DNA from 4 places in the Micromonospora sp. NPDC047756 genome. Region 1 is predicted to be linked to each of the others. Evidence: riboswitches for the same ligand, from Rfam matches in the RefSeq annotation. Region 1 holds a riboswitch; each other region holds the start of a gene.

Region 1 (5,138 bases):
ACCGGGGCACGCTGCTGCGGTTGGACCGGGTCGCGTTGGACCGGATCCGGGAGCGCGCGCTGCACCGCGGCGCACGGCGCAACGAGGTGCGCCGGGCCGGTTTCGACGGGGTGTTCGCCGCGCTCTGGGCGCAGGCCCGTGAGCTGAGCAGCGGTCGGCTGCCGGAGCAACCGGCCTTCGAGGCGGAGATCGCCGAGCGGTCGGAGTTCCGGGAGTTCCTCAAGGCGTGGTGGCCTCGACTGCACCCCCGGCACGTGCTCGGCTGGCTGGCGCAGCCGGACCGGCTGCGCCGGTACGCCGGGGGGATTCTCTCCTCGGCGGAGATCCGGCTGCTCAACGCCGCGTACCGGGACCTGGACTCGGCCGGGCTGACCATGGCCGACGTCGCGCTGCTGGACGAGTTGGACGCGCTGCTCGGCAAGCCCGCGCAGCCGGCCCGCGCGCGACGCGACCCGTTTCAGCTCGCCGGCGGCGTCCGTGAGCTGAGCACCCTCGGTGAACGACAACGGGCCGCCCGCGCGGCGGCCCGGGAACGCCCGGCGGACTACCGGGACTACGCGCACGTGGTGGTGGACGAGGCGCAGGACGTCTCGCCGATGCAGTGGCGGATGATCGGTCGGCGGGGCCGACTGGCCTCCTGGACCGTGGTGGGCGACCCCGCGCAGACCGCGTGGACCGGCGATCCGGAGGAGCTGACCCGGGCCCGCGACCAGGCGCTGGGCCGGCGTAAGCGACACGACTTCACGCTCACCACCAACTACCGCAACTCGGCGGAGATCTTCGCGGTGGCGGCGGCGGAGATCCGGCGGCTCTACCCGGACCTGCCGCTGCCGACCGCCGTCCGCTCCACCGGGGTCGAGCCGGTGGAGCTGGTGGTGCCCGCGACGGGGTTGGAGACCGCGACAGTGGAGGCCGCCGCCGGCCTGCTGGCCGAGGTGGAGGGCACGGTCGGTGTGATCACGCCGGTCCCCCGCCGGGACGAGGTGGCCGGTTGGCTGGGCGCGCTCGGCGCGCCCAGGTTGCAGGTGGTCACCAGCCTGGAAGCCAAGGGCATGGAGTACGACGGGGTCGTGCTGGTCGCCCCGAGCGAGATCCGGGCCGATCCGGGCGCCGGGGTACGCACCCTGTACGTGGCGCTCTCCCGGGCCACCCAGCGGCTCACCACCATCGACCCGACCGGCTGACGTGTGCGGACTGCCACCGCCGGGACGCTCTACCCGTACACTTGCACACATAGCGATGTGAGCATACATTTGACCGGGTCCCGACCAGCGGCGGAAGGTGGTTCTCGTGGGCGCAGGGCATGACCACCACCATGGGTCCGTCGCCAATGCCGCACACCAGCACCGGGGTCGCCTCTGGGCGGCGTTCGGGTTGCTGGCCACCCTGATGGTGGTCGAAGCGGTGGTCGCACTCCACACCGGCTCGCTCGCCCTGCTCTCCGACGCCGGGCACATGTTCACCGACGTGCTCGGCATCGGGATGGCGCTCGCCGCCATCACGGCGACCCGACGAGCCACCGGTGACCCGCAGCGCACCTTCGGGCTCTACCGGCTCGAGGTGCTCGCCGCGCTGGCCAACGCCGTCCTGCTCTCCGGCGTCGCGATCTACGTGGTGATCGAGGCGATCCGCCGCTTCGGTGACCCGCACCAGGTCATCGCCGGCCCGATGCTCGCGGTTGCCGTACTCGGCCTGCTGGCGAACATCGCCGCCTTCGCGCTGCTGCGCGCCGGGGCCCGGGAGAGCATCAACCTCCAGGGCGCCTACCTGGAAGTGCTCGGTGACCTGCTCGGCTCGGTCGGCGTCATCGGCGCGGCGCTGCTGATCACCGTCACCGACTGGTGGTGGGCCGACCCCCTGGTCGCGGTCGCCATCGGCGTGTTCATCCTGCCGCGCACCTGGCGGCTGGCCCGCGCCGCCATCCGCATCCTGGTGCAGGCCGCCCCGGAGCACCTCCAGGTGACCGCCGTGCACGACCGGCTCGCCGCCGTCCCCGGGGTCGTCGAGGTGCACGACCTGCACGTCTGGACGCTCACCTCGGGCATGGAGGTGGCCTCCGCCCACCTGACCATGGCACCGGGCGCGGAGGTCGGCGCGGTGCTCACCGCGGCACGCACGGCCCTGCACGACGACTTCCGCATCGAGCACGCGACGTTGCAGATCGAGCCCGGCGCCGCCTCCGGGGCCTGCGGCTCCATCGAATGGTGACCGGTTCGCAGTTTTCCGTGGTGACGCACGCACCGTCCGTCACATTGGCTGCAGCGGTCCCACCCGCACCGGTAGGCTCGGTCCCGGCCACCACCAGAAGGCGCCTCCCGGCGCCGGTGGCGGTCGCCGCCTAATCGCCCAACCGGGCGAACCGGGGAACCACGTTCCTGGGGTGCATCCGCGTCAGCGGTAGGGATCTTCCGTCCCGAACCCGTCAGCTAACCCGGTCGGCGGCTGACGGAAGGACATGCGCAGTGGCACCAGCACGACCACCCGCCGCCCGACTGGCGGCCCTGATCGTCGCGATGTTCGCCCTCGGCGTCGCGCTCCCGGCCGGCACCGCCTCGGCCGCTCCCCCGACCGGCCTGCGGGCCGCCGCACCCGACTCCGACGAGGAGGGCGGCACCCCGGCGTTGCGGGCCCAGCTTGAAGCGGCCAGCAAGGGCTACCTGGACGCGAAGCGCGCCCTGGACACCTCGGTGCAGCGGCAGAAGCAGCTCGGCACCCAGTTGAAGACCATCGAGGTCGAGATCGACCAGCGCAACGGCAAGGTCGGCGAGATCGCCGAGGTCGCCTACCGCACCGGCCGGCTCGGTGCGATGTCGGCGCTGCTCAACAGCAGCACCCCCGAAGGCTTCATGGACCGGGCAGCCGCGCTGGACGCGGTGGCGGCCAACGAGGACCGGGTGCTACGCGACCTGCTCGACAGCAAGGACAAGGCCAACCGCACCCGGATCGCCCTGGACGGCGAGATCAACGAACAACGCAAGCAGGTCGCGGTGATGGCCAAGCGCAAGGATCAGGCCGAACGGGCCCTGACCGTGGCCACCACACCCAAGCCGCAGACCACCGCGGACGGCGGCTCCAACCGGGGCACCTCCAACGCCAACGCGAAGGCCGCACCGCGCAACTCCGACGGCTCCTGGCCCTCCGAGTCGTGCAGCGTCAACGACCCCACTCCCGCCAACGGCTGCATCACCCCGCGCACCCTGCACGCGCTCAACCAGGCCAAGGCCGCAGGATTCACCCGGTACGTCTCGTGCCACCGCCCCAGCGGCTCGGGTGAACACCCGAAGGGCCGGGCCTGCGACTTCGCGGCGCAGAAGAACGGGTTCGGCGGCAACGCCACCGGCGGCGACAAGACGTACGGCAACAACCTGGCCGCGTACTTCATCCGCAACGCGGACCGGCTCGCCGTGCTCTACGTGATCTGGTACAGGCAGATCTGGCTGCCCAGCAGCGGGTGGAAGTCGTACAGCGGGGCGCACGGCACCCCGTCGACCGACCACACCAACCACGTACACCTGTCGGTCTACTGACCCGCGCGTCGCGATGCCTGTGAGCCACCGGCTGGCTCACAGGCATCGCGTGTGTCCGGGCCGGGCTACGTCAGCGGGCGTACCCCTGATGTCGTCGCTCGTCGGACGACCCGGCGGTGGCCGGCGAGCAGCATCGCGGTATGCCTCGGATCCGACCCACCACCCGCAAGGCGCTGCTCACCCTGCACCTCGTCACGTCGCTCGGCTGGCTCGGCGCCGACCTGGTGCTGCTCACCCTCGGCGTCGCCGTGCAGCGGGGCGCCGACCCGGCAGTGGTCTACCCGGTCACTGCCCTCGTCGGCACGGTGCTGTTCGCGCCGCTGAGCGTCCTGGTCTGGCTGATCGGAGTCGCCAGCTCGCTGCTCACCCCATGGGGTCTGCTGCGCCACCGCTGGGTGCTGGTCAAGCTCGTGCTCACCACGGTGATGGTCGGGCTGGTGCTGTTCCTGCTCACCCCGAACCTGCGTCACGCCGGGGCGGTCGGCGCCGCCCTACCCGCCCGCGATCGCGCCGACCTGGTCATCGCGCCGGCGGTGTCGACCAGCCTGATGATCATTGCGACAGTGCTGTCCACCTACAAGCCGTGGGGCCGACGCCCCACCACCCGCCCGACCCGCACCAGCGCCCCAACCAGCATCTAAGACACCCAAGGCCCCGCATGCCCCGAGCGTCCCGCACACCCGCACGCCCCCGCGCCCCCGCACCACCGCGCGCTCCGCGCGCCCCGCGCGCTCCGCACCACCGCGCGCCCCGCACGTCCGCGCCCCCGCACCTCCGCACCTCCGCACCTCCGCACCTCCGCCCGTCCCGCACGCAGCGCCCCGCGCCCCCGCGCGCCCCGCGCCCCGCCAGCGCTCAGCGCCCCCCGCGATCTTGCACTTCCTGCACCGACATAAGGGCCCATCCCCACTGATATCGACAGCCGAAACTGCAAGATCGACGCGGCAGGGGCGTCGACGGGCACGCCGGGCACCAGGGGCGCCGCGCACCCGGGCGCGCCGGGCACCAGGGGCGGCAGCGGGGGCGCCGCCTGCGTGCCGGGGCGCTGATCGGCGCGCCAGGGGCGTCGACGGGCGCGCCGGGCACCAGGGGCGCCGGGTGCCCGGGGGCGTCGCCGGCGCGCCGGGGGTGCCAGGGGCGTGTCGGGGGCGGTAGCGGGGTGGGTCAGGGGGGTGGGGCGTTGTTGGTGCGGTCCAGGGCGGCGCCCAGCCGGGTGGCGAGGGCGAGGTGCGCGGCCTGGGCCTGGCGGAACGCGTAACGGAACAGGGGCGTCGGCGCGGTCAGAGTGATCTCGACGTCGATGCGGGTCAGACCGTCCGGCTCGGCGCGTAGTCGGGTGTGGTTTCGCACCGTGGTGGCCGGCCACTGGCGGGCCACCATGACGATCTCGTCGGCCTCATTGATCAGTACGTCGGCGTGGTAGGTGGTCCGGAAGCGCAGCGGCCCGGCCGCCAACCGGTCGTTGATCGTGTAGCTGGCCTGGGCGCCGGGCCGCGGCGGCACCCGGCGGACCCGGACGATCAGCGGGTGCAGCTCGCCCTGTCGGGTCAGGTCGCTGAGCAAGGCTGCCGCCTCGGCGGGTGAGCACCGGGCCTGGACGGTGTAGCTGAA
Region 2 (5,138 bases), on a different contig from region 1:
GCGGGCGGCCAGCGCCAGGCCGACCACCCCACCCAGTGAGTGCCCGAGGACGACCAGCCGGTCGTCGGGGGCGAGGGCCCGCGCGACCTGCCGGGCCAAGCCCGCGAAGGAGTACGACGGCAGTGGCGGCGCCCAGCCGTGGCCGGCGAGGTCCGGTGCCAGCCACCGCCCGGGCCAGTGCCGCTCGAGGTACGGGGCCCAGGGCAACCACACGTCCCCGGTCGTTCCCATGCCGTGCAGTAGCAGCAGGACCGACCCGCGGCCGGTGTGACCACCCGTCTCATCCACCACGGCCGCAGTCTCCCACGGTTCGCGGCCGGGTACGAGAGCCGTCGACGGCGGGCCGGGCGGACAGACGCCGCGGGCGCCGGCCCCTTGTGGGAGACGGCGCCCGCGGCGGTCAGCGTGCCCGGGTCAGGCGGAGTAGCCCCGGCTGGTGATCCAGTTGGCCAGGTCGATCGTGGTGATCCAGTACGACGGGTCGGCCGGGTTCGCCGAGTCGGCGATCCGTACGGTGCGACCGTTGTCCTTGTAGCCCACGACGGCGATGTAGTGCCCGCCGCCGTAGGAGTGCCAACCGCCGTCGGTGTCCACGGCGTCCCCGACGACGTTGGCCACCACGCCCCGGCCGTCGGTGACGGCCTTCACCACGTCGGCCTGGAGCCGGTCCATCTGGGCCGGGCTGGGCGCGCCGGGGAACATCCGGGTCCGGTACGGGGAGCCCTTCACCTCGGCGTTGAGCACCCGGGTGGTGTCCTCGGCCGAGTTGGTGCCCATCTCGGTGGTGCCCAGTTCGGCGCCGAGCTCCTCCTGGGTGCGGTCGATGCCCGCGGCGCTGAGCGCGTTGCGGGTGGCCGCCGGGCCGCAGTTGTAATAGGTGTTCTGCGCCTCGTAGTCGTAGTCGAGCACCTTGGTCGCGGGGGGCTTCGGCGGCGTCGGCTTACGGGTGAGGTCGGGGTTGCTCTTGGCCTTGGCGGCAGGCGACGCGGCGCTGGTGGCCGGGGCGGCCGTGGTCGGCGCGGCGCTGGCCGAGGGGGACGCCTCCCGAGCCTCGCCGCGGGAGGCGGCGACGTCGCTGCGCATCTCGGCGACGGTGGTCGCGGTGCGCTGGCCGGCCGGGGCGTCGTCGGCGGTGGTGAGCAGGGCGCCGGTGGTGGTGGCGATCGCGAGGGCTGCGGCGGAGGCGGCGACGATCTGGTACGGGCGCTCGGTGGCGAGGCGGCGGAGCTGACGCTGCAGGGTGTGCTTCACGGGGTCCTCCACGGATCGGGGGGAGAGCGGCACACCGGGGCCGGACCGGTATCCGGGCAGGCACCAGCGCGCGGACCGTGGTCCGCGGATGGTGAACCGCTCAGGGGAACGCCCGGATCGGCCGGGCGGGGAAGGCGATGACCCGGGGGTCAGCTCACCGTCACGCGACGATTGAGCGGGTGCACCGCCGCGCCGTGGAGGCGAGGGAACAACCGAGGGGTGGAAAGGTGCTGCACGAGGATGGGACTCCTTCCGACACCGCCTACCGGGTTAGCTGACGGATTCGGGCGGGAAGACGCCCTACCGCGGGCCGTGGCTCGCGGATTCACCCCGGACATACTGGTGGGTCCCCGGTTCGTTGATCACGATTGAGCGGGTCGATGCGGCGTCGCGTCTTGCGATCGGTTACCGCACCGGACGGGACGACACTACTGGCGTCTCAACACCCTGCCAAGCCAGCTTCACCTGCGTAAACCCCAATTGGCGCCACAATTTCTGCGCGTATTGCCGATGATGTGACTCGATGGGACAACCAGTTACGGCGACGCCTACGGGCGACAACCGGACAGGCCGCAAAGAACGCGACCACAATCGCGGCAACAATGCCGTCGATCGCGCCGGACGTCCGATTTCACACCTGGGTGACCCGGCTCACATAACAGATTGGGCTCAACCCACCCGGGCCGGACGCCACAGTGCCACGACGGCGGGACGCAACGCCCCGGCGACCGTGCGGCGCGCCGGCACCAGGGTCGGGCGGAGCCGGGCCGCCGCCGCGTACGCCTCCTCGGCGAGGGCACGGGCCGACTCGGCGGCCAACTCCGCGTCGCGCCAGGCGACCCGCTCACGGTCGACGGCCACCTGGTAGTCGGCCAGCCGCGCATCCCGGATCACCCTGCTGATCAGCACCTCCTGCTCGACCGGGTGTCGCCGGGGGTCCCAGCCGCGCCGGTGCCCGAACACGTCGCCGAGCTGCGCCATGGTCAGGTCCCCCCGCCAGTACGCCGCCATCGCCGCCCGGTGCAGATAACGTTCCCGGGCTGCGTACTCGGCGGGGGTGTGCGGGGTCTGCGGGGTGGGCAGCGCTCCGGCGCCAGCGAAGCGACGCGCGACGGCGTCCGCCTCGTCGTACCCGGTCCAGGCCCGATTCAGCTGTTCCTGAGCGGTCAGCCAGGCGGCGCGCCGCCGCCTGGCGGTGGTGGCCGCGCCGGCCGCGGCGACGGCCACCTCCTCGGCGTAGCGGCGCCTGTCGACGGCCTCGGCCGCGGCCAGCTCCTGGGCAGTGGGCCCGGCCGGCAGCGGTTCGCCAGTGGGCCGGTCCCGTTCGGGGCGGGCGGCCAGCACGGTGAGCAGGCCCAGGGTCAGGAGGAACAGCGTCGACCAGATGGCGGCGGCCCGCGGCACCTCGGTCACGAACTGGTAGAAGACGACGGTCTCCATGGTCGGCACCTCGTGGAGAGTGAGCAGTGCGATGGAAAGCCGCGCCGACCAGCGGGCCACGGCGGGCCACGGGTCGGCGGGTCAGGAAGCGGGTGGGTCGACAGGGCGAGGCGGCGGGACGGTCGTCCCGGTGGCTCAGCGCCCGGGTGGGGCCCGGGAAGCCCGACCGCCGGCACAGTCGACGTGGGGCAGCCGGTCAGAGTCGGCCGCGCGGACCGGCAGCACGCCGGCCGCGATGGTGCCCTCATCGCCGGGGAGCGCCACCGGCGCGTCGACCGACCAGGTCGGGGCCGACTCCTCGGCGGCCCGCGCGGGGGCCGGACGGACCGCGCCAGGTGCCCCCGACCCGGTGGCGTCGGCACCATCGTCGCCCGGCGCACGGCCGGCGGTGGTGACGGTCGGCCCCGATGGCGCGGCGTGCCAGCAGGAGGCCGCCGGCGAGCCGGCGACAGTGGTCGGCACCACGCTGGACGTTGGCCCCGGGCCGGGCGTCGACGTGGCGGCCGTGGCCGGGCCTGCGCCGAGCGCCAGGGCCGCGACGACGGCGAGGCTGGTCAGCACCCGCGTCGCCCAGCGCGCCACCCACCACAGCGGACAGGTGAACGCGACCGGAAGCACGCCCCCACGCTACGCCTCGCGCCGACCCGGGCGCACCGACCACGGGCGTGTCGGATCACGCCGCGCCGGCCCCTTTGACCAGGTTGGACGCCCTCAGCGCAGGTCGACGTACGGCGATCGACCGCCGGCCTGACCGACCTCGTCGGCGGGTCTGTCGACCTCGCCGCGGGCGATGCTCGCGGGGTCTCGTGCGTCGTCGTCGCCGGCCGCGCGTTGTCGGGGGACGGGCGCCGGACGGGCCGCGCGGCGCGGCGCGAGCCGGCGCATCATCGGGGTTTCGACGAAGCGGTGCAGCAATCCGGCGAGGATCAGGTTCGCCGCCAGGAAACCGAGCACCACGGCCGGGCCACGCCAGCCTCCGAAGCCGACCCCCCAGGTGCCGCTCCACCGCAGCACGCTCGTCATCACCAGCACGTGCACCAGGTAGAAGGCGAACGAGACCTCACCGAGCCAGACCAACGGCCGGGACCGCCACGGCGAGCGCCGACCGCGCACGTCCGCGTCCGCGGCGGCGGCGATCACCAACAGGTACGCGACCGCCAGCAGCGTGGTCCACAGCTCGGCACGGATCCACTGGGCGGCCGTCACCCAGGTGACCACGAAGATGACGCTGGCCCAGGTCAGCCCGGGGCCACGCCACAGACCCCGACGCATCAACTCGGCCGCCGCCGCGCCCAGCCAGAACTCCAGCGACCGGGTCAGCGGGAAGACCTGGGTGAACCACCACCGGCTCTCCTCCGGCACCAGCTGCTGCGCCGGCCAGAGCGCGAGGATCAGCAGCGGCATCGCCACGATCAGCGCCCAGAGCAGCTTCGGTCGGGCCCGGCGCAGCAACGGCAGCACCAGCGGCAGGCAGAGGTAGAAGAAGAACTCGCAGGACAGCGACCAGCTGACGGTGTTGATGCTGTAGAACCAGCCCGGCCGAGGGTCCCACGCCTGCAACAGCAGCAGGTTCTCCAATGCCGCCGCCGGCAGGACCGGGTCGGCGAACCACCCGGCGACCACCAGCGTCGCCACGAAGAGCACCAGGTGGTTCGGGTAGATCTTGGCGATCCGTCGCCGCCAGAAGGTCCGCCGGGAGTCGCCCTCACGGGCCGACCAGACCAGCACGAAACCGCTGAGGATGAAGAAGAACTGCACCCCGGAGAGACCGAGGGTGAACAGCGCGTCGATGACGGCCTTGTAGTCCGGCTCGGCGATGATCCGCATGGTGCCGGCATGGAAGCCGAAGACCAGCAGAGCGGCGATCCACCGCAGCCCGGTCAGCGAGGGCAGCCGGGGCGGGGACGGTGCGGGCCGGGCGGCCGACGTCGCGGCGACGCTCGTCATGCCGGGATCCCGGCGCTCGGCAGGGTCACCAGCACTGTCGTAGCCTCCTCGGCGCGGCGTCGGACGGCGCGACGGCGACGCCCACGACGACCCGGCAGGGCCGCACCGAGGCACCCTACCGGGTGAACCGGACGCATCCCGCCCGCCGCATGGGCCCGCGTCCCCCCGGCTCGGGAACCGCCCAGCGGCTCGGCGTTAACCTTCCGCTGGGCGGGAGTTCAGAGAGTTCACCATCGGCGGCAACGTCAGGTTCCGGGGCCGGCCACCCGGGTCGTCGAAGGTGGCGGACGTGGTCAATGAGCCGACGCACGCACCGCTGCTGAGCATCGTCGTGCCCGTGTACGGCGTCGAGGCGTACCTGTACCAGTGCCTCGAGTCGATCCGGGCCGACATCCCGGCGAGCGAGTCGGACGCGGTCGAGCTGATCGCCGTCGACGACGCCTCCCCGGACGGCTGCGGCGACATGCTCCGCTCGTACGCGGTCAGCCGCGACGGCGTAC
Region 3 (5,138 bases), on a different contig from region 1:
CTCCGGCCCGTCGCACGACATCGGTGCGCTACTGGTCAGCGCCAAGCCGGACACGCTCACCGAGCAGCTCACCATCCTCGACCGGCTCGCTTCGCAGGAGCGCAAGGAGGTCGAGGGCGTCCTGGCCGTGCGGGCCAAGTACGACGGCGAGAAGCAGAAGCTGGACGCGCTGATCGTCACCCAGACCAAGCAGCAGAACGATCTGGCGGCCAAGAAGAAGCAGATCGACGCCGAGATCAAGCAGCTTGAGGCGTCGATGCCCAAGACCACTGTCAAGACGGCGGCCTGTCCGACCATCAACGGCGTGGTCAGTGCGGCGGCCCGCACCGCGATCAGGACCGCCTGCGGCAAGGTCGGCAAGCCGTATGTCTGGGGTGCCACCGGGCCGAACTCGTTCGACTGCTCGGGCCTGACCCAGTACGCCTACAAGGCGGCCGGGATCTACCTGACGCACCACACCGGTGACCAGTGGAACGAGGGCAAGGCCATTTCGCGCGCCGACGCCCGCCCCGGTGACCTGGTCTTCTTCTTCTCCGGCCTGAGTCATGTCGGGCTCTATCTGGGTAACAACCAGATGGTGCACGCGCCACGGGCCGGCAAACCGGTGCAGGTGTCCAGCATCACCACGATGCCCGTCGCCGGGTTCCGCAGACCTGGCTGATCCACCTCGCGCGACACGACGGCCCCCGGTCACCGACCGGGGGCCGTCGTGGTTCTCAGCGAGGTGCCCCCACCGGGGATGGCAACAGCTGTACGTCGGCGAGGTCGACGTACATGATCCGGTGGCCGAACTGGATCTGCGCGTACCGGTTCTTGCCGCGGATGACCGTCCAGTCGCCGGCTGAGGAGCCGTCGACCGTGCTGGCCCGGTAGTACTCGCCGGCCAGTACCGCGCCGACGGCGTACCGCTGCCCGGCGGTCAGCGTGTACTGCAGCGGCGTGATCGCCTGGTAGGGCACCCCGTCCGGGTAGGCGGACTGCTCCGGGTACGCCCGTCCGTACACCGGAACGGTGGCCCTTCCGGACTTCGGCGTCGCCACGACTCCGACGGTCCAACTGGCGGTCGGCGCGGACGCCGGGTTGTGGAACCAGGCCCGCTGCCCGAGGTACCAGATCGCGGTCCAGTCGCCCTGCCGGCCCGCCAGCGCGTACGTCTGCCCGGCGGACGCCCGGGCCCCGTGATCCGACACGGCCATCGTGTTCGGGCTGCCGTCCGGGCGGAGCGCGATGTCGTTGACCAGCGGAGCGTCGGCGGACGGCGCGCTGCGCAGCACCACCGCCGAGGAGCCGCGCGGAGCGCACGGCACGCCCACCGTGACGCAGTCGGTGAACGCCGGCTGGTTGGTGGTGTAGTCCGGATCGATACGGACCAGCCCGGTGGCCGGGGTGCCGGTGTCCAGTCGAGGGGCGTGCAGCAGGTCGAAGTAGTGCGTCCAGTCCCAGTGGGGGCCCGGATCCCAGTGCATCCCCCGCACTGTCGAGGGGATGGTGCCGGGCACGTTGTCGTGGCCGATGATGTGCTGGCGGTCCAGGGGGATGCCCAGCCGCAGCGCCAGGTGCCGGACCAGCTTCGCCGAGGTCCGGTACATCGCCTCGGTGTACCAGGTGCCCTGCGCCGCGAAGCCCTCGTGTTCCAACCCGATCGCCTTCGCGTTGACGTACCAGTTGCCGGCGTGCCAGCCGACGTCCTTCGTCCGGACGTGCTGGGCGATGTGCCCGTCGACCGAGCGCAGCGAGTAGTGCCAGCTCACGTACGTCGGGTCCTGGACGAGTTGCAGGGTGGTGGCCCAACTCGCCTCGGTGTCGTGGATGACGATGTACTCGATCTTCTGCCGCGCGGGCCGGTCGGAGAGGTCGTGGTTGCCGTAGTCCCCATCGCCGAACGCCTCGTAGGGCGCCGGAATCCACTCGCAGGAGATGGTGCGGGGGCACTCCACCCCGTCCGGGCGGGCCAGCCGGCGCAGGCCCAGCCGGTCCAGCCAGGAACGTTCGGGCCGCACCGCGCGGGCCGGCAGGGTGATCCGGTGGCCATCGTCGGTCACCCGGGCTTCGCCCGCGCCGATGGTGGTGAAGACCTCGTCGGCGAAGGCCGCCGCGGCGTCGGCGCCGTCCGCGCCCGAGTAGCGGGCCACCGCGCCGTACCAGGCCGCCGGGTCGGTGTCCGCTCCGACCGGCGCGCCCAGATCCCGCTGGTACGCGCTCAGCAGCGCGGCCCCACCCCGGATGTTGAGGCCCGCGTCGGTACGCAGTGCCTCGGGGGCGGCACCGGTCAGCGCGGCGGCGGCGTCGACGGTCTGCAACGCGGCGGTGGACGGGGTGGGCGTCTCGACCGGCCGGGGTGCGGGCATCCGGGCGGGGCGGGAGTCGTCGCCGCGTGGGTCCTCGGCGCCGGCGTCGTGGTGACCGCGTCCGGGTAGGGCGGCCACGTGCCGCACGTCGGTCAGGTGCATCGGACCGTAGCCGCCGCTGGTGCTCGGTGTGCCGGCGTTGGTGTCCCACCGGGACTCCAGGTAGGAGACGCCGAGCAGCACGACGGTCGGTACGCCGTACTCGGTGGCCGCGGCGGCGTACTGCTGTTGGCGGTCGGTGGTGGGCGTGGCGGCGGCCGGGCCGACGGAGAGTGGCACCGTGGTCACGGCGGCGACCACGATGGCGGCGAGCAGCGTGCGCCAGCCGGTCGACAGGGTTGGATGGTGCATCGAACCCCCTAGATTCTCGCGGAGTGAGGTCAGGTCACCATCGCGCCGTCCGGGAGCTCACGTCAATACCTTTCCATCTATCGAAGCGTACGGAAAGAATTCTTCACACACGGTCGGTGGCCTCGTCCATCCCGTACGGAGTGTCACGGCCGCACGGGTTGCGGATCGGTAACGGGCGTCTCTACTCTGGTCATTTGTCGGCTCGACAGCAGCTCCGCCCACCCCGGGCGGTAACGGACCGACACCGCCGAGTCGTTTCCGAGCGAACCGGGGACCCATGTCCCTCGGGGTGAATCCGCAGCCACTGCGGTAGGGCGCCGACTTCCCGCCCGAACCCGTCAGCTAACCCGGTAGGCGGTCAGGAAGAAGGAGTACGGAACCCCGGTGGCACTCCATGCCCCGCGGCCGTCGTCCGAGCGGCCGGCATCAGCCGGCCCGGCGTCGATCGTGCCGCGCCCACGCTGGTCCCGCTTCACCACCGCACTCGCCGCGCTGGCCGGCCTCGCCGTCGTGCTGACCGGCAGTGCCACGGCGGCGCACGCCGACCCCTCCGTCGCCGAGATCGAGCGCCAGATCGACGCCGACTGGAACAAGCTCGAACCGATCATCGAACGGCACAACGCCACCCGCATCGACCTCGCCGCGAAGCGCAAGCAGGCAAACGCGCTGGCCGCCCGGATCACTCCGCTCGAGCGCCAGGTCGACGCCGCGATGGACAAGGTCAGTGCCCTTGCCGTACGCGCCTACAAGGGCGAGAACGTCCTGACTGTCAACGCGGTGCTGGGCAGCCGGTCGCCCAGCGAGGTGGTCGGCCAGCTCGAAATGCTCGACCGCTTCGCGCACAACCAACAGAAGGACGTCCGCCAGGTGGCCGACCTGCGCGACCAACTGGCCGCGCAGAAGGCGCCACTGGACGAGATGGTGGCCCAGCTGACCCGCACGGAAGCTCAGCTGGCGGCGAAGAAGAAGCAGATCAACGACGAGATCGACCGCCTGCAGAAGCTGCGCCTCAAGGTGTACGGCAGCGGTGGCGGCGGTCCGCTGCGCCCGGCGCCCTGCCCGGGCAGCTACCCCGGCGGCGGCGCGGGCACCGCGGTCAAGTTCGCCTGCGCCCAGATCGGCAAGCCCTACGTCTGGGGTGCCGAAGGTCCGAACTCGTACGACTGCTCCGGACTGATGCTGGCCGCGTGGGCGAAGGCCGGCGTGTCGCTGCCGCACAACGCCGCCGCGCAGAGCCGGGTCACCAGGAACGTCAGCAAGGGTGACCTGCGCCCCGGCGACCTGGTCTTCTACTACAGCGACATCCACCACGTCGGCATGTACGTCGGCGGCGGCTGGGTGGTGCACGCCTCGCAGGCCGGTCAACCGGTCAAGATGAAGAAGGTCGACGACGGCCCGATCCACAGCTACGGCCGTCCCGGCTGACCCAGGCTGACCAAAGGGCCCGTCGCGATCTTCTCGCGGCGGGCCCTCGTCGTCCCTGGTTCTAGCGGGTGGGCCAGGTGCGCCAGTGCTGCCAGGCACGGCTGGGTGTGGGCCCCCGCTGACCCTGGTAGCGCGAGCCGTAGACCACCGAGCCGTACGGGTGCTCGGCCGGCGAGGAGAGCCGGAAGATGCAGAGCTGTCCGATCTTCATGCCCGGCCACAGGGTGATCGGAAGGTTCGCCACGTTCGAGAGTTCCAGCGTCACGTGACCGGAGAAGCCCGGGTCGATGAAGCCGGCGGTGGAGTGCGTGAGCAGCCCGAGCCGGCCCAGCGAACTCTTGCCCTCCAGCCGGCCGGCGAGTTGGTCACCCAACGAGATGACCTCCAGCGTCGAGGCGAGCACGAACTCCCCCGGGTGCAGCACGAACGGCTCGCCGTCGGGGACCTCGACCACCGAGGTCAGGTCGTCCTGCTGCATGGCCGGGTCGATGTGGGTGTAGAGGTGGTTGTTGAAGACCCGGAACAGCCGGTCGAGTCGGACGTCGATGCTGGAGGGTTGGACCAGGGTGGGCTCGAACGGCTCCAGGCCCAGCGTGCCGGCCTTGATCTCGGAGACCAGGTCACGGTCGGAGAGCAGCATCGGACAACCATAGCCTTCCCGGGGGCGGCCAGATTCGGTGCCGGTGACCAGCGCGTCGAGGTCGCTGCTCGTACATTTGTTCGATAGAATGCCCACATGGCTTCCTGGTCCGAATTCGCCGCCGACGAGCCCCGACTCGCCGACGGGATCCGCGTTCTCCTCCAGCAGTACGGGCCGGGCTTCGGCTATCTGGCCACGGTCCGTGCCGACGGCGGGCCCCGCGTCCATCCGGTCTCCCCGGTCATCACCGCCGAGGGGCTCTTCTGTTTCATCATCGACTCGCCCAAGCGCCGTGACCTGGAACGCGACGGCCGTTACGCGCTGCACTCGTTCCCCGCGGAGGAGAGCGACGACGAGGCGTACGTGGCGGGTCA
Region 4 (5,138 bases), on a different contig from region 1:
CGGCGGACTCGATGGCCACATCGGTGCCCGCGCCGATCGCGATGCCCACGTCCGCCCGGGCCAGCGCCGGCGCGTCGTTCACCCCGTCACCGACCATCACCACCACCAATCCCCGCCGCTGGAGCTCGGCCACCCGATCGTCCTTCTCAGCCGGCAGCACCTCGGCGAAGACCTCGTCGACGCCGGGCCGGAAGCCGAGGTCGGCGGCGACCGCCTCGGCCACCGGCCGGGCGTCACCGGTGATCATGGCGATGGTCCGGACACCCTCGGCACGCAACTCGTCGACAGCGCGCCGGGCCTCCGGACGCACCTCGTCGGTCAGCGCGAACGCGCCGAGCACGGCGTCGGGCAGCCGCACCAGGTGCAACACCGCGGCACCCCGCGCCGACCACCGCCCGGTCGCGGCCTCCAGCTCCGCCGGGAGCGAAAGGCCCAGCTCACGCAGCAACGCCGGCCCGCCCACCGCGTACTCCGTACCGTCGATTGCCGCCTTCACACCGCGGCCCGGCAGCGACCGGAAGCCGGCTGCCCGGGCCGGGCCGGCGCGGCCGGCCGCCGCCACTATCGCCCGGGCCAACGGATGTTCGCTCTCCGACTCGACACCGGCCGCGATGCGCAGCACCTCGTCGCGCTCGACGCCGTACGCCGTCGCCAGGTCGGTCACCCCGTGCTCGCCCCGGGTCAGGGTGCCGGTCTTGTCGAAGAGCACCGCGCCGACGGTCCGCATCCGTTCCAGGGCCAACCGGTCCTTGACCAGGATCCCGGACCGTGCGGCGAGCGCGGTGGAGAGCGCGACGACCAGCGGGATGGCGAGCCCCAGCGCGTGCGGGCAGGCGATCACCAGGACGGTGACCGCGCGGACCACCGCCTCGTCGGGCTGACCGAGCGCGGTCCAGGCCAGCACGGTCAGCACGGCGGTGCCGGTGGCCAGGTAGAACAGCGCGGCGGCGAACCGGTCGGCCAACAGTTCGGCCCGTCCACCGGAGGCCTGGGCCTGGGCGACCATCCGCTGGATGCCGGCGAGGGCGGTCTGCTCACCCACCGCCTCGACGCGCACCCGGATCGGCGAGTCGGTGGCGACGGTGCCGGCCACCACCCGGTCGCCGGTCGACCGGGCGACCGGCCGCGACTCCCCGGTGATCATCGACTCGTCCAGCTCGGCGTCGCCCTCGACGACCCGGCCGTCCGCCGGCACCCGACCCCCCGGCCGGACCAGCACCATGTCGCCGATCCGCAGTCCGGTCACCGGCACGGCCTCGACCCGGCCGTCCGCCGTCACCCGTTCGGCCTCGTCCGGCAACAGCGCGGCCAGCGCCGCCAGCGCTCCCCGAGCCTGCCCGATGGCCTTCATCTCCTGCCAGTGCCCGAGCAGCATGATGGTGACCAGCGCGGCCAACTCCCACCAGAAGTCCAGGTCGAAGACGCCGACGCTGGTCGCCAGGGACGCGGCGTACGCGACGGTGATCGCCATCGCGACCAGCAGCATCATCCCGGGCGCCCGGTCCCGGACCTCGCGAACCGCGCCGACCAGGAACGGCCAACCGCCCCACCAGAACACCACCGAGCCGAGCACCGGGCCCACCCAGGCCCGAGCGGGGACGACGTCCCCGCTCAGGCCCAGCCGACCCGACACGAGATGACTCGTCAGCACCACCGGGACGGTCAACACCAGGCACACCCAGAACCGACGGCGGAACATCGCCGGATCGTGCCCGGCGTGCTTGTCGTGCACGGGGCGCTTGTCGTGCCCGTGCTTGTCGTGCGGCACGGGTCCGGTGGGTTGCGGGTGGCCGGGGTCCGGCGGTGGCGCAGCGGGCATGGCTCCAACATGCCGGCCCGGCGACCGCCACGCGGCCGGATCGGCCACCCGACACCCGACACGACCCGCGACCCCCAGGTGGGCTGGCTAGCATCTCCCCGATGGCCCTCCGTATGCCGCTGCACAGTCGGGCACCAGCGCCGCTTCCACGTGGCGTCGCCCCCGGCCCAGCACTGACCGTCCGTGATCAAGGGGTCGTCAGGCAGCGATCCGCCCCGCCGTCCGCCGCGTTTCCACCGAAACGGTGAACCGCCCGGCCCGCTGACCCGTACCCCGCACCGGATCGTTGGGAGTCCCACCTTGGCCGCCAACCACACACACTCCGCTCCGTCCGCCCCACCGAGGGTGCGACGGATCCTCGTCGTGACTGTGGTGCCCCTCTTCGTCGCCACCGTGCTGGCCGCGGCGCTGCTCTGGCCGCGCGGCGGATCGCCGCAGACCGATGGTGGCGCGGACGTGCCGCGCTACCCCGGCACCGTCACCCGGGTGGTGAGCGAGCCGTGCCCGCCGGTGCCGTCGGTCCCCGAGGGGACCCCGAGGGTCGGCGACGGGCGGTGCGGCACCGTCGACGTCCGGGTGGACGACGGGCCGACCGCCGGCCAGCAGGTACGGACTCCGGTGCCGGACGGGCCCGGCGCGCCCCGGGTCGAGGTCGGCGACGAGGTCGTCCTGGTCGAGCTGGCCGACCCGGTCGACCCCACCACCAGCAACTGGAACATCGCCGAGCACCAACGCGGCACCCCGATGGTGTGGCTGGCGGTGATCTTCGCGGCCGCGATCGTCGCGTTCGGTCGGTGGCGAGGTCTGGCCGCGCTCGCCGGGCTGGCCGCCAGCTTCGCCATCCTGCTCACCTTCGTGCTGCCAGGCATCAGCGCCGGCAGGTCACCGCTGCTGGTGGCGGTGGTCGGCGCGGCCCTGATCATGTTCGTGGTGCTCTACCTGACCCACGGGGTCACCGCACAGACCTCGGTCGCGGTGCTCGGCACCCTGGGCAGCCTGGTCCTGACCGGCGTGCTCGCCACCATCGCCACGGCCGCGACCCATCTCACCGGCTTCGGCAGCGAGGACGCCACCACCCTGTCGATGTTCCAGGGCGACGTGGACCTGCACGGTCTGCTGCTGGCCGGAATCATCATCGGGTCCCTCGGGGTGCTCGACGACGTGACGGTCACCCAGGCGGCCACCGTCACCGAACTGGCGAACGCCAACCCCGGGCTGACCCGGTTGCAGCTCTACCGCGCCGCCACCCGGGTCGGCCGCGCGCACATCGCCTCCACTGTCAACACCATCGTGCTGGCGTACGCGGGCGCGTCACTGCCCCTGCTGCTCCTGCTCACCGCCGACGCGCGGCCGATCGGGCAGATCCTGACCAGTGAGTTCCTCGCGCAGGAGATCGTCCGCAGCGCGGTCGCCACCCTCGGTCTGATCGCCGCTGTGCCGCTGACCACCGGGCTGGCCGCAGTGGTCACCGCCGCCGGGCGCACCGACACCTCAGCGTCCACCGACGCTCCCACGTCCCGACCCCAACCGGATCGCAGCGAGGCCCTGGCCGCACTCAGCTCCCCACGAACGGCCGGCTCCGACGAGCCGGACCGGACGCGGACCACACCCCCACCCGAGGCCACCGACCGGTGGCCGAAGTCGAACAGGAGCACGGATACGGCATGGTGACACTCCTCAGCGTGACCAGATCGGGCATCCACCCTGAGAACCCCGTCACTGGTCACTCAACGCTATGGCGAAATGACGCTTTTGGTCGGCATCCAGGCGTAGCTCAGCCGGTCGACTCTCGGGTAACCTCGCTGCCGGTTACCGATGAAGGCGCGAAGCGGCGCCTGCGGTGCCACCGCCCAATCGCCAACCGGCGAGCCGGGGACCCAGGTACCTGGGGTGAATCCGCATCAGCGGTAGGGGCCGCTTCCGCCCCGAACCCGTCAGCTAACCCGGTCGGCGGTCGACGGAAGGGAACATTGTGACGGCACCCCTACGCCGCTGGTTGACCCCCGTGGTGGCCGTGATCGCCGCACTGACCGTGTTCGCCGGGCCGTTCCCGGCGCATGCCGCCCCGACGAACCCCACACCGTCCGGGCACGAGGAGGACGGCGAGCCCAAGCTGCTCAACGACGTCATCGAGCAGGCCAACCGTGACTACTCCGCCGCGAAGTCCAAGCTGGACAAATCCAAGAAGCGGCAGAGCGAGTTGGCGGCGGAGGTCAACCGGGCCAAGGCCGACCTGGACGCGTTGGCCCCGCAGGTCGGGCAGATCGCCGCCCAGGCGTACCGGACCGGCCGGATCGGCGCGGTCGCGATGCTGCTGGAGAGCGAAGCGCCCGACTCGTTCGTCCAGCGCGCCGGGATGCTCGACGAGATGAACATGGTCAACGAGAAGAAGCTCTCCGAGGTCAACGAGGTGAAGGCCCGCGCCGAGCAGGCCAAGTTGGCGCTCGACACCGAGGTCCGCGAGCAGCAGAAGCAGACCGCTCTGATGGCGAAGCGCAAGAGCGAGGCCGACAAGGCGCTCTCCCTCGTCGGCGGCAAGGGTTTCACCGGCGGCCTGGTGGATGCCACCTCCAAGGTCGCGAAGATCGGCCCGGGTCGCACCGCCGACGGTGACTGGAAGTCCCAGTCGTGCAGCGAGAAGGACCCCACCACGTCCGGCTGCGTCACGCCGCGCACGCTGCACGCGTACAAGGAGGTCAAGGCGGCCGGCTTCAACCGGTTCGTCGGCTGCTACCGCCCCGGCGGGCCGTGGGAGCACCCGAAGGGCCGCGCCTGCGACTGGTCGCTACAGAAGAGCGGGTTCTCCCCGTGGCACAACAACGACACCCGCACGTACGGCAACAACGTCGCCGCGTTCCTTATCCGTAACGCCGACCGGCTCGGCATCTACTACGTGATCTGGAACCGGCAGATCTGGTTCCCGGCCACCGGCTGGAGTTCGTACAGCGGGCCGTCGAACCACACCGACCACGTGCACATGTCGCTGCTCTGACCCGCAGGATTTCCGTCGAGGGCCGTTCCGCGTGACGCGGAGCGGCCCTCGTCGTGTTGTCAGACGGCGGCGGGCGCGGCCGGGTCGGTCGCCGTCGACGTCGCGAAGCCGGCCGGCACGGCGGCCACCGGACGTACCGCTCCGGCCGCCAGCCGGTAGGACACGCCCACCACCGCGCACCGTCCCCGCGCCACCTCCTCGGCCAGCACGGGCGACTGTGCGAGCAACGTCTCGACGGTCTGTGCGATGTGGATGTCGACGATGCCGTCGATGTCGTCCACGCCTTCGGCCGCGGCCCGGCCCAGGCTGGGCAGCACGGCGTCGACC

What was found. Region 1 has a riboswitch for cyclic di-AMP ahead of ACZ6NZ_RS30285 (coiled-coil domain-containing protein). Riboswitches for the same ligand answer to the same signal wherever they lie in the genome.
Region 2: another riboswitch for cyclic di-AMP. It lies ahead of ACZ6NZ_RS11090 (C39 family peptidase); the one in region 1 lies ahead of ACZ6NZ_RS30285 (coiled-coil domain-containing protein).
Region 3: another riboswitch for cyclic di-AMP. It lies ahead of ACZ6NZ_RS03960 (C40 family peptidase); the one in region 1 lies ahead of ACZ6NZ_RS30285 (coiled-coil domain-containing protein).
Region 4: another riboswitch for cyclic di-AMP. It lies ahead of ACZ6NZ_RS01850 (coiled-coil domain-containing protein); the one in region 1 lies ahead of ACZ6NZ_RS30285 (coiled-coil domain-containing protein).

What each region holds. Positions count from the first base shown of each region.
Region 1 covers NZ_JBVJGQ010000010.1:192,677-197,814, reverse strand. The annotation lists gene ACZ6NZ_RS30295 (HelD family protein) at 1-1,184, shown strand, start outside; gene ACZ6NZ_RS30290 (cation diffusion facilitator family transporter) at 1,291-2,208, shown strand; cyclic di-AMP (ydaO/yuaA leader) riboswitch at 2,326-2,457, shown strand; gene ACZ6NZ_RS30285 (coiled-coil domain-containing protein) at 2,463-3,527, shown strand; gene ACZ6NZ_RS30280 (hypothetical protein) at 3,668-4,168, shown strand; gene ACZ6NZ_RS30275 (SRPBCC family protein) at 4,692-5,138, opposite strand, start outside.
Region 2 covers NZ_JBVJGQ010000003.1:367,048-372,185, forward strand. The annotation lists gene ACZ6NZ_RS11085 (alpha/beta hydrolase) at 1-291, opposite strand, end outside; gene ACZ6NZ_RS11090 (C39 family peptidase) at 415-1,263, opposite strand; cyclic di-AMP (ydaO/yuaA leader) riboswitch at 1,496-1,636, opposite strand; gene ACZ6NZ_RS11095 (hypothetical protein) at 1,921-2,691, opposite strand; gene ACZ6NZ_RS11100 (hypothetical protein) at 2,827-3,309, opposite strand; gene ACZ6NZ_RS11105 (acyltransferase family protein) at 3,403-4,638, opposite strand; gene ACZ6NZ_RS11110 (glycosyltransferase family 2 protein) at 4,928-5,138, shown strand, end outside.
Region 3 covers NZ_JBVJGQ010000001.1:839,294-844,431, reverse strand. The annotation lists gene ACZ6NZ_RS03970 (C40 family peptidase) at 1-661, shown strand, start outside; gene ACZ6NZ_RS03965 (N-acetylmuramoyl-L-alanine amidase) at 717-2,699, opposite strand; cyclic di-AMP (ydaO/yuaA leader) riboswitch at 2,935-3,070, shown strand; gene ACZ6NZ_RS03960 (C40 family peptidase) at 3,084-4,124, shown strand; gene dcd (dCTP deaminase) at 4,186-4,764, opposite strand; gene ACZ6NZ_RS03950 (pyridoxamine 5'-phosphate oxidase family protein) at 4,861-5,138, shown strand, end outside.
Region 4 covers NZ_JBVJGQ010000001.1:396,854-401,991, forward strand. The annotation lists gene ACZ6NZ_RS01840 (copper-translocating P-type ATPase) at 1-1,819, opposite strand, end outside; gene ACZ6NZ_RS01845 (YibE/F family protein) at 2,120-3,490, shown strand; cyclic di-AMP (ydaO/yuaA leader) riboswitch at 3,657-3,787, shown strand; gene ACZ6NZ_RS01850 (coiled-coil domain-containing protein) at 3,792-4,811, shown strand; gene ACZ6NZ_RS01855 (carbonic anhydrase) at 4,871-5,138, opposite strand, start outside.